Regions from separate parts of the Streptomyces sp. NPDC030799 genome, predicted to be linked through region 1. Evidence: predicted binding sites of a transcription regulator. Region 1 holds the regulator's gene; the other holds the start of a gene.
What was found. The regulator HrcA, encoded in region 1, represses chaperone genes, less so after heat shock. The targets are predictions, from matches to a motif close to TTNGCACTCNGNNNNNCNGAGTGCNAA.
Positions count from the first base shown of each region.

Region 2: a site for HrcA is predicted at 3,869-3,895, ahead of groL (chaperonin GroEL). Genes of this name have one in related genera too.

Region 1 covers NZ_JBVIDS010000001.1:346,014-351,763, forward strand. Annotated here, with positions in the region: gene ACZ41I_RS01460 (DUF3097 domain-containing protein) at 1-678, opposite strand, end outside; gene ACZ41I_RS01465 (MBL fold metallo-hydrolase) at 713-1,435, opposite strand; gene hrcA (heat-inducible transcriptional repressor HrcA) at 1,598-2,614, shown strand; gene dnaJ (molecular chaperone DnaJ) at 2,615-3,751, shown strand; gene ACZ41I_RS01480 (nitronate monooxygenase) at 3,963-5,039, shown strand; gene ACZ41I_RS01485 (16S rRNA (uracil(1498)-N(3))-methyltransferase) at 5,036-5,750, shown strand, end outside.
Region 2 covers NZ_JBVIDS010000012.1:198,903-204,652, reverse strand. Annotated here, with positions in the region: gene ACZ41I_RS28820 (trehalose-6-phosphate synthase) at 1-180, opposite strand, end outside; gene ACZ41I_RS28815 (glucosyl-3-phosphoglycerate synthase) at 311-1,255, opposite strand; SAM riboswitch class I at 1,415-1,562, shown strand; gene thrC (threonine synthase) at 1,580-2,863, shown strand; gene ACZ41I_RS28805 (MoaD/ThiS family protein) at 2,860-3,135, shown strand; gene ACZ41I_RS28800 (cold-shock protein) at 3,567-3,770, shown strand; gene groL (chaperonin GroEL) at 4,059-5,681, shown strand; gene ACZ41I_RS28790 (MFS transporter) at 5,720-5,750, opposite strand, start outside.

The DNA of each region.
Region 1 (5,750 bases):
GCCCAGCGCCCGGCACACCCCCGTCTTCCAGTCCTGCCCCCGCGGGACCATGGGCCACGCCTCGATCCCCAGCGCGGCCGGCTTCACCGCCTGCCAGATGTCGATGTACGGGTGACCGACCACCAGCGCGTGCTCGCTGGTCACCGACTCCGCGATCCGCCATTCCTTCGTGCCCGGCACCAAGTGGTCCACGAGGACACCCAGGCGGGCGTCCGGACCCGGGGCGAAGGACGACACGATCGACGGCAGGTCGTCCACGCCCTCCAGGTACTCCACCACCACGCCCTCGATGCGCAGGTCGTCGCCCCACACCTTCTCGACCAGCTCGGCGTCGTGCCGGCCCTCGACGTAGATGCGGCCGGCGCGGGCCACGCGGGCGCGGGCGCCGGGGACGGCGACCGAACCGGAGGCCGTACGGGTGGGCCGTACCGGACCGCCGGAAGGCCTCACCAGCGTCACCACGCGCCCCTCCAGCAGGAAGCCCCGCGGCTCCAGCGGGAACACCCGGTGCTTGCCGAAGCGGTCCTCCAGCGTCACCGTGCCCGCCTCGCAGCGGATCACCGCCCCGCAGAACCCGGTACCGGGCTCCTCCACCACCAGGCCGGGCTCCGCCGGTACCTCCGGCACCGGCTTCGGCTTCTTCCACGGTGGGGTCAGGTCGGCGGAGTACTGGCGCATTCGAGTGACGATAGGAGAAGCCGTACGGCCGCGCTCACGACACGCCGAAACGCGTGGCCAGCTCGTCGCGTTGCCGTCGCACGAACCCCGCGTCCACCACCGCTCCGTGACCGGGCACGTACAGCGCGTCCTCGCCGCCCAGGGACAGCAGGCGGTCCAGGGCGTCCGGCCAGCGGGACGGGACCGCGTCCGGGCCGGCCTGGGGTTCGCCGGACTCCTCGACGAGGTCGCCGCAGAAGACCACCTCCGGGTCCCCCGGCACCAGCACCACCAGATCGTGGGCCGTGTGCCCCGGGCCCACGTTGGCCAGCAGCGCCTGGCGGCCGTCGCCGAGGTCCAGCGTCCACTCGCCGGAGACCGGATGCCAGGGCGGGACCAGCGCGTCCACCGCCTCGTCGGCGTCCGCGACCGGCAGGCCGTTCCTGATCGCGTCCAGGCGCAGTTCCTCCCGCTCGTACGCGAAGACCGCGTCCAGGCCCACCGCGCCGTACACCTCCGCCCCGGCGAACGCCGCAGCCCCGAAGACATGATCGAAGTGGGGGTGGGTCAGCGCGAGATGGGTCACACGGCCGCCGGTCAGTTCCTCGGCCTGTGCCCGCAGCCGCGCGCCCTCGGCCAGACTGGAACCGGCGTCCACCATCAGGGCCGTACCGGCCCCGAGGACCAGCCCGGCCGTGCAGTCCCAGCCCGCGAGGCGGCAGCGCCCGACCCCGGCGGCAAGCCGCTCCCACCCCAGCTCTTCCCAAGTCACCGTCATACCGCGACGCTAGCTGCACAGGCCGCCGCGACCGCACCGACCTTGCCCCGGGTGTACCCGACAGCCGTACACTGGGCCCGGGAACGCTGGCACTCGCGTGCGAAGAGTGCCAGGCGGACGAACCGCGGAACAGAGGGGACGACGTGCTGGAGGTGCGCGCGAATGCTGAGTGAACGCAGGCTTCAGGTACTGCGCGCCATCGTCCAGGACTACGTCGGCACCGAGGAGCCGGTCGGGTCGAAGGCCCTGACCGAGCGGCACAACCTCGGGGTCTCCCCGGCCACCGTCCGCAACGACATGGCGGCCCTGGAGGACGAGGGGTTCATCGCGCAGCCGCACACCAGCGCGGGGCGCATCCCCACCGACAAGGGCTACCGGCTGTTCGTGGACAAGCTCGCGGGCGTGAAGCCGATGACCGCGCCCGAGCGGCGGGCCATCCAGAACTTCCTGGAGGGCGCCGTCGACCTCGACGACGTCGTGGCGCGCACGGTACGGCTGCTCGCGCAGCTGACCCGGCAGGTCGCCGTCGTGCAGTACCCGTCCCTGACCCGGTCCACCGTCCGGCACGTGGAGCTGCTCTCGCTCGCTCCCGCGCGCGTGATGCTCGTGCTGATCACGGACACCGGACGGGTCGAGCAGCGGATGGTCGACTGCCCGGCGCCCTTCGGCGAGGCTTCGCTCGCCGATCTGCGCGCCCGGCTGAACAGCCGGGTCGCGGGCCGCCGGTTCACGGACGTGCCGAGGCTGGTCGAGGACCTTCCGGAGGCCTTCGAGGCCGAGGACCGCGGTACGGTCTCGACGGTGCTCTCCACTCTCCTGGAGACGCTCGTCGAGGAGAACGAGGAGCGGCTGATGATCGGCGGCACCGCCAATCTCACCCGCTTCGGGCATGACTTTCCCCTCACGATCCGACCCGTGCTGGAGGCCCTTGAGGAGCAGGTCGTGCTCCTCAAGCTCCTCGGCGAGGCGAAGGATCCGGGCGTGACCGTGCGCATCGGGCACGAGAACGCCCACGAGGGGCTCAACTCCACCTCGGTGGTGTCGGTGGGCTACGGTTCGGGCGGCGAGGCGGTTGCCAAGCTCGGCGTGGTCGGACCGACCCGCATGGACTACCCGGGAACGATGGGAGCGGTACGCGCAGTGGCACGGTACGTCGGACAGATCCTGGCGGAGTCGTAAGTGGCCACGGACTACTACGCCGTTCTCGGCGTGCGCCGCGACGCGTCGCAGGATGAGATCAAGAAGGCGTTCCGTCGGCTCGCGCGCGAGCTGCACCCGGACGTCAACCCGGATCCGAAGACCCAGGAGCGGTTCAAGGAGATCAACGCCGCTTACGAGGTGCTGTCGGACCCGCAGAAGAAGCAGGTCTACGACCTCGGCGGCGACCCGCTCTCGCAGTCCGGCGGTGCCGGTGCGGGCGGCTTCGGGGCCGGCGGCTTCGGCAACTTCTCCGACATCATGGACGCGTTCTTCGGTACGGCGTCGCAGCGCGGGCCGCGCTCGCGCACCCGGCGCGGCCAGGACGCGATGATCCGGATCGAGGTCGAGCTGGACGAGGCGGCCTTCGGGACCACCAAGGACATCCAGGTCGACACCGCGATCGTCTGCAACACCTGCAACGGCGAGGGCGCGGCACCCGGTACGACCGCCCAGACATGTGACATGTGCCGTGGCCGTGGCGAGGTCTCGCAGGTCACCCGGTCCTTCCTGGGCCAGGTCATGACGTCGCGTCCCTGCCCCCAGTGCCAGGGCTTCGGCACCGTGGTCCCGACCCCGTGCCCGGAGTGCGCCGGTGACGGCCGTGTCCGTTCCCGTCGCACGCTCACCGTCAAGATCCCGGCCGGTGTCGACAACGGCACACGGATCCAGCTCGCCGGTGAGGGCGAGGTCGGGCCCGGCGGCGGTCCGGCCGGTGATCTGTACGTCGAGATCCACGAGCTGCCGCACCCGACGTTCCAGCGGCGCGGTGACGACCTGCACTGCACGGTCACGATCCCGATGACGGCGGCGGCGCTCGGCACCAAGGTGCCGCTGGAGACCCTGGACGGCATGGAGGAGGTCGACATCCGGCCCGGCACCCAGTCCGGCCAGTCGATTCCGCTGCACAACCGGGGCGTCACGCATCTGCGCGGCGGCGGCCGGGGCGACCTGATCGTGCACGTCGAGGTGCAGACCCCGACCAAGCTGGACCCCGAGCAGGAGCGACTGCTGCGCGAGCTGGCCAAGCTGCGCGGCGAGGAACGGCCGCAGGGCCAGTTCCAGCCGGGGCAGCAGGGGCTGTTCAGCCGGCTGAAGGACGCGTTCAACGGTCGTTGACGCGAGCTGCGGGGTGGCCGGGGGTCCGGGGGTTGGCCCCCGGGCAAGCACAGTCAGCCGGGGCAGCAGGGGCTGTTCAGCCGGCTGAAGGACGCGTTCAACGGTCGCTGAGACAGGGCGTACGGGGTGCTTCGGCACCCCTTATGCCGCTGTCCTATGCCGGGGGACGCCCCGATTCGGACTTGTTCGAAGGACGTGACAACATGCGGTCATGTCCTCCGCGCTGACCGATCTCTTCCCCCACCCGATCGTGCAGGCCCCCATGGCGGGCGGAGTCTCCCTCCCGCAGCTCGTCGCCGCCGTCTCCGAGGCCGGTGGCCTCGGGTTCCTCGCCGCCGGATACAAGACCGCCGACGGCATGTACCAGGAGATCAAGCAGCTGCGGGGGCTCACGAGCCGCCCCTTCGGCGTGAATGTGTTCGTGCCGCAGTCGGAGTACGCCGAGTCCGGCGCCGTCGAGGTCTACGCCCACCAGCTGGCCGGCGAGGCCGCCTGGTACGAGACCGAGCTGGGCGACCCGGACAGCGGCCGGGACGACGGCTACGACGCCAAGCTCGCCGTACTCCTCGACAACCCGGTGCCGGTCGTCTCCTTCCACTTCGGTGTGCCGAGCCGGGAAGTGCTCGACAGGCTGCGCCGGGCCGGCACTTACACCCTGGTCACCGCCACCACCGCCGAGGAGGCCCGCGCGGTCGAACAGGCCGGAGCGGACGCCGTGATCGCGCAGGGCGTGGAGGCCGGCGGTCACCAGGGCACCCACCGGGACCTCGCCGAGAACGACGGCTCCGGCATCGGGCTGCTCTCGCTGGTCGCGCAGATCCGGGAGGCCGTGCGCATCCCGATCGTCGCCGCCGGCGGCATCATGCGCGGCGGCCAGATCGCCGCCGTCCTCGCGGCCGGCGCGAGCGCGGCCCAGCTGGGCACCGCCTTTCTCGCCACGCCCGAGTCCGGCGCCCACGCCCTGCACAAGCAGGCGCTGACCAACCCCCTGTACGCGCGCACCGAGTTGACCCGCGCCTTCTCCGGCAGACCGGCCCGCGGACTGGTCAACCGGTTCCTGCGCGAGCACGGCCCGTACGCCCCCGCCGCCTACCCGGAGATCCACCACCTCACCTCGCCGCTGCGCAAGGCCGCCGCCAAGGCCGGGGACGCGCAGGGCATGGCGCTGTGGGCGGGCCAGGGCCACCGGATGGCCCGCGACCTGCCGGCCGGGCGGCTGGTGGAGGTGCTGGCCGAGGAACTCGACGCCGCCAGGACAGCGTTGTCGGCCAAGGGAGGCCTGCGATGACCGCGCCGGTGTTCGTCGTCGACTCGCTGGAAGGCGTGGGTCCCGGTTCGGTCGTCGACGTCACGGGTCCCGAGGGGCGGCACGCGGTCTCCGTACGGCGGCTGCAGCCCGGCGAGAACGTGGTGCTGACGGACGGCAAGGGCCGGGGCGCGGCCGGGGTCGTCGTCAGCGTGTCGGGCAAGGACCACCTGGTGGTCGAGCCGTTCGAGTTCCCGGTGGAGCCGGAGCCCAGCCCCCGGATCACCGTCGTCCAGGCGCTCCCGAAGGGTGACCGGGGCGAACTCGCCGTCGAGACCATGACGGAGACCGGCGTCGACGCGATCGTGCCCTGGCAGGCCGCCCGCTGCATCACCCAGTGGAAGGGCGACAGGGGTCAGAAGGCACTCGCCAAGTGGCGGGCCACCGCGCGCGAGGCCGGCAAGCAGTCCCGCCGGCTGCGTTTCCCCGAGGTCGCGGACGCGGCGAGCACCAAGCAGGTTGCCGCACTTCTCGCCGAGGCCGACTTCGCCGCCGTGCTGCACTCCGACTTCGAGCACGTCAGCGAGCCGCTGGCCACCGCCCAACTCCCCGCCGAAGGCCAGATCGTGCTGGTCGTCGGCCCCGAAGGGGGTGTCGCACGCGACGAGCTGGCGCTCTTCGAGGAGGCGGGTGCGAAGACATGCGTGCTCGGTCCTACCGTGTTGCGTACCTCCACCGCCGGCACCGCCGCCG
Region 2 (5,750 bases), on a different contig from region 1:
CGCACGCCGTACGGCCTCCCGGTCGCCGTCGCCGAGCGCGGCGCACACCCACACCGAGCCCGCGTCGGACCCGATGGCCGACAGTCCCGAGACCAGCCCGCCGCCGCCCCGCCTGGCGTGCAGCGAGCCGTTCCCGTCCACCGTGTACGAAACCGGGCCGCGATTGGACGCGACCAGCACCTCAGCACCCTGCGTGGCAGCCATGGTCCTCAACCTAGCCCGGCCTGGAAACGCTCAAACGTACGGCTACGCCCCGTGCTGCAGCCGTATACGAACTCCGACCGGATCCGGACGCAGACCGGACCCGGCCTCAGGCCACCTTGCGTTCGGCGTACTCCGCGATCTCCGCCATCGGCGGCCGTTCCTCGGTGTCCACCGAGTAGGTGCGCGGCTCGAACCCGTCCTCTCCCCGCTCGAACTGGGTCAGCGACGGCCGGATCAGATGCCCCCGGGCCAGCCGGAGCTGGGCCGTGCGGTAGATCGCCGCGGCCATCCGGCCCAGTGCCTGTCCGTCCTGGTGCCGGTGCTTGCGCACACCGACGTCCACCTGCGCCAGCGCGTCGAGCCCGACCAGGTGCAGCGCGTCGACCAGCATGCCCAGCTCCACGCCGTAGCCGACGGGGAAAGGCAGCTGCTCCAGCAGGGAGCGGCGGGCCGCGTACTCCCCGCCGAGCGGCTGCACGAAACCGGACAGCTGCGGCCAGTGCATGTTCAGCAGCGGGCGGGCCATCAGCTCGGTGACCCGGCCGCCCTGCCCGCCGGCGGTGCCGAGCGGACGGTCGTACATGCCCTTGACCAGGTCCACGTCCGGCTCGGTGAGCAGCGGGCCGACGATTCCGGAGACGAAGTCGGAGGAGAACTCCCTCAGGTCGGCGTCGATGAAACAGAGGATGTCCCCACCGGTCACCAGCAGGGAGCGCCAGAGCACTTCACCCTTTCCGGGGACGGCGGGGATGCGGGGCAGGATCTCGTCGCGGTGAACGACCCGGGCGCCCGCGGCGGCCGCGACCTGTGAGGTGCGGTCGGTGGAGCCGGAGTCGACGACGACGATCTCGTCGACGAGCGGCACCTGCTCCACGAGGTCGTGACGGATGACCGCGACGATGTCACCGACCGTCTCCTCCTCGTTGAGCGCGGGCAGCACCACGCTGATGGTCTGGCCGGTGCGCTGTTTGGCGGACAGGATCCGGTGGAGAGGGCGATCGGTCACGGACCAGGAGCGGGTGGCCAGCCAGCGCTCGACTTCTTCCAGCACGGTCTGCGACTCCTCACTGTTCGTGACCACACGGGTGAACCGTGTGATCCATCTCGCGGTTCGGACGACTATCTCAACTGTCCTGGCCGTCGGTTACAGTCTTGAACAACGCCGGTGACCATCGCATGTCGGGGGTCAGGGGCGTCCACAACCGCATACCGCTCATCCAGAGGGGCAGAGGGACACGGCCCGTTGAAGCCCCGGCAACCCTCCAGTCGGTTCTTGTCACGTTGACGTGGCGAGGCTCCCGGCTAGGGAAGGTGCCAAATCCGTCTCACGGCGAGATGCGTCGTGAGGAAGATGAGGAGAAAGGGCCTCGCCTCCATGGCTGTGCAGACAGTTGCAAGCACCAGCAGTTCCACCGTCGACCTCGGTCCCGCCGCGGCCCTGAGCTGTCGCGAGTGCGGTCACCGCGTCCCGCTCGGCCCGGTGTTCGCCTGCGAGGAGTGTTTCGGCCCGCTGGAGATCGCCTACGACTTCTCCGGCTACGACACCGAAGAGCTGCGCCGCCGTATCGAGGCGGGTCCCGCGAACATCTGGCGCTACGCGCCGCTGCTGCCCGTCCCGGCCGACGTGGCCGACAAGCCGAACCTGAACCCGGGCTGGACCCACCTCGTCAAGGCCGACAACCTCGCCCGTGAACTCGGTGTCAGCGGCGGCCTGTTCATCAAGGACGACTCCGGCAACCCGACGCACTCCTTCAAGGACCGCGTGGTCGCCCAGGCCCTGGAGGCCGCCCGCGCCTTCGGCTTCACGACCTTGAGCTGCTCCTCCACCGGCAACCTGGCCGGTGCCGTCGGCGCCGCCGCCGCCCGGGCCGGCTTCCGCTCCTGTGTGTTCATCCCGCACGACCTGGAGCAGGGCAAGGTCGTCATGGCCGCGGTCTACGGCGGCGAGCTGGTCGGCATCGAGGGCAACTACGACGACGTGAACCGCTTCTGCTCCGAGCTGATCGGCGACCCGGCCGGCGAGGGCTGGGGCTTCGTCAACGTCAACCTGCGGCCCTACTACGCGGAGGGCTCCAAGACCCTCGCGTACGAGATCTGCGAGCAGCTGGGCTGGCGGCTGCCCGACCAGATCGTGGTCCCGATCGCCTCCGGCTCCCAGCTCACGAAGATCGACAAGGGTCTGCAGGAGCTGATCAAGCTCGGCCTGGTCGAGGACAAGCCGTACAAGATCTTCGGCGCGCAGGCCGAGGGCTGCTCCCCGGTGTCGACGGCCTTCAAGGCCGGCCACGACGTCGTACGGCCCCAGAAGCCGAACACCATCGCCAAGTCCCTCGCGATCGGCAACCCGGCCGACGGCCCCTACGTCCTGGACATCGCCCGGCGCACCGGCGGTGCCGTGGAGGACGTCACGGACGAGGAAGTCGTCGACGCGATCAAGCTGCTGGCCCGCACCGAGGGCATCTTCGCGGAGACGGCGGGCGGGGTGACCGTCGGCGTCACCCGCAAGCTGCTCAAGGACGGCGTCCTGGACCCGGCGAAGACCACGGTCGTCCTCAACACCGGCGACGGCCTGAAGACCCTCGACGCGGTGGCCGGGACCGGCGTCACCGCCACCATCCGCCCGACCCTGGACTCCTTCCGAGAGGCTGGCCTCGCATGAGCGTGACCGTTCGCATCCCCACCATCCTGCGCACCTACACCGGCGGCCGGGCCGAGGTCGCCGCCGAGGGTGCGACCCTCGCCGAGGTCATCGAGGACCTGGAGAAGAACCACACCGGGATCGCCGCGCGCGTCCTGGACGACCAGGGCAAGCTGCGCCGTTTCGTCAACGTCTACGTCAACGACGACGACGTCCGCTTCGAGCAGGGCCTTCAGACCGCCACCCCGGACGGCGCCGGTGTCTCCATCATTCCGGCGGTCGCCGGCGGCTGATCGTTACCTTGGGTAACTTCAGTTACCCATTGTTCATGGAATTGCCCCCTCCGTGAGAGAAGCGGAGGGGGCAATTCTGCGTGATTGAGCGCGGTACAGTTGGGGAACCTGGCCGCGGCCCCCGGGTCGAAAGCCCTGGATTTCATGCCGCAGACCCCGCAAGAAGTAGCCAAAGTGCGGGGGTTTTATGCGGCATTTGTAACCTTTACGGGGCCCGACTTGCCCCGAAGTCTGGTGAATTCTCACCACATTCCGGACCGTTCGCGTCCGGAATTCTCGTCCGATTGACCTGTTGCAGAGGGCAGTTGGGCAGATACATTCAGCCGCGGTCGACGCGTTCCGGCGCACGCCCCCGACCAATGGGGGGTGAGGTCTGACCCGGGTCCGCGAAGTGTGGATCTGTGCAAGGGCCAGTAATAGGGGAGTTAGGCATGGCTCAGGGCACCGTCAAGTGGTTCAACGCGGAGAAGGGGTACGGCTTCATCGCGGTCGACGGTGGTGCGGACGTCTTCGTCCACTACAGCGCGATTCAGATGGACGGCTACCGCACCCTGGAAGAGGGCCAGCGGGTCGAGTTCGAGATCTCGCAGGGCCAGAAGGGCCCGCAGGCCGACATGGTTCGCGTCACCGCCTGAACGTTTTTCGCACGAAGGGCCCGCACCTCGCACAGGGTGCGGGCCCTTCGCCGTGTCCGGGGTGCCCCCGTTCGCCCCAGGCTGATCCCGCTGAGCCGCTTGCACTCGACCATGCCGAGTGCTAATCATTGGCGTTAGCACTCTGAAGGTGAGAGTGACAGTGAAGGACCGGGTCGGTGAGGCCCGCAGGCCAAGTGGGGCAAGGAACCACGTGGTCGGCGAGCCGTCCGTCGCGGGCGCGGGCGCGGTCCGAAGGAATCACCCCCAGTCCTGGAGGGACCACTTCACATGGCCAAGATCATCGCGTTCGACGAGGAGGCGCGGCGCGGCCTCGAGCGCGGCATGAACCAGCTCGCGGACGCCGTCAAGGTGACGCTCGGCCCCAAGGGCCGCAACGTCGTCCTCGAGAAGAAGTGGGGCGCCCCCACGATCACCAACGATGGTGTGTCCATCGCCAAGGAGATCGAGCTCGAGGACCCGTACGAGAAGATCGGCGCCGAGCTGGTCAAGGAAGTCGCCAAGAAGACGGACGACGTCGCCGGTGACGGTACGACCACCGCGACCGTGCTCGCCCAGGCCCTGGTCAAGGAGGGTCTGCGCAACGTCGCCGCCGGTGCCAACCCGATGGCCCTGAAGCGCGGTATCGAGAAGGCCGTCGAGGCCGTCTCCGCCGCCCTGCTGGAGCAGGCGAAGGACGTCGAGACCAAGGAGCAGATCGCCTCCACCGCGTCCATCTCCGCCGCCGACACCCAGATCGGCGAGCTGATCGCCGAGGCCATGGACAAGGTCGGCAAGGAAGGCGTCATCACCGTCGAGGAGAGCAACACCTTCGGTCTGGAGCTGGAGCTCACCGAGGGTATGCGCTTCGACAAGGGCTACATCTCCGCCTACTTCGCGACCGACATGGAGCGCATGGAGGCGGTGCTGGAGGACCCGTACATCCTCATCGCCAACTCCAAGATCTCCTCGGTCAAGGACCTGCTCCCGCTCCTGGAGAAGGTCATGCAGTCGGGCAAGCCGCTGCTGATCATCGCCGAGGACGTCGAGGGCGAGGCCCTGTCGACCCTGGTCGTCAACAAGATCCGCGGCACCTTCAAGTCCGTCGCCGTCAAGGCCCCGGGCTTCGGCGACCGCCGCAAGGCCATGCTCGGCGACATCGCCATCCTCACGGGCGGCGAGGTCATCTCCGAGGAGGTCGGCCTCAAGCTGGAGAACGCGACCCTGGACCTCCTGGGCCGCGCCCGCAAGGTCGTCATCACCAAGGACGAGACCACCATCGTCGACGGTGCCGGCTCCTCCGAGCAGGTCAACGGCCGCGTCAACCAGATCCGCGCCGAGATCGAGAACAGCGACTCGGACTACGACCGCGAGAAGCTGCAGGAGCGCCTGGCGAAGCTCGCCGGCGGTGTCGCGGTCATCAAGGCCGGTGCCGCCACCGAGGTGGAGCTCAAGGAGCGCAAGCACCGCATCGAGGACGCCGTCCGCAACGCCAAGGCCGCCGTCGAGGAGGGCATCGTCGCCGGTGGTGGCGTGGCCCTGCTGCAGGCCTCCCAGGTCTTCGAGAAGCTGGAGCTCGACGGTGACGAGGCGACCGGCGCCAACGCCGTGCGCATCGCGCTGGAGGCCCCGCTGAAGCAGATCGCCGTCAACGCCGGCCTCGAGGGCGGCGTCGTGGTGGAGAAGGTGCGCAACCTGACCCCGGGCCACGGCCTGAACGCCGCGACCGGTGAGTACGTCGACCTGGTCGCCGAGGGCATCATCGACCCGGCGAAGGTGACCCGTTCCGCGCTGCAGAACGCCGCCTCCATCGCCGCGCTGTTCCTCACCACCGAGGCCGTCATCGCCGACAAGCCGGAGAAGGCCGCCGCGCCGGCCGGCGGCGGCATGCCGGGCGGTGACATGGACTTCTGATCGACCCCGGGGCTCCGGCCTCCGGTTGATCAACGTCCTTACCGAGGGCGGCACTCCCTGTCAGTGGCA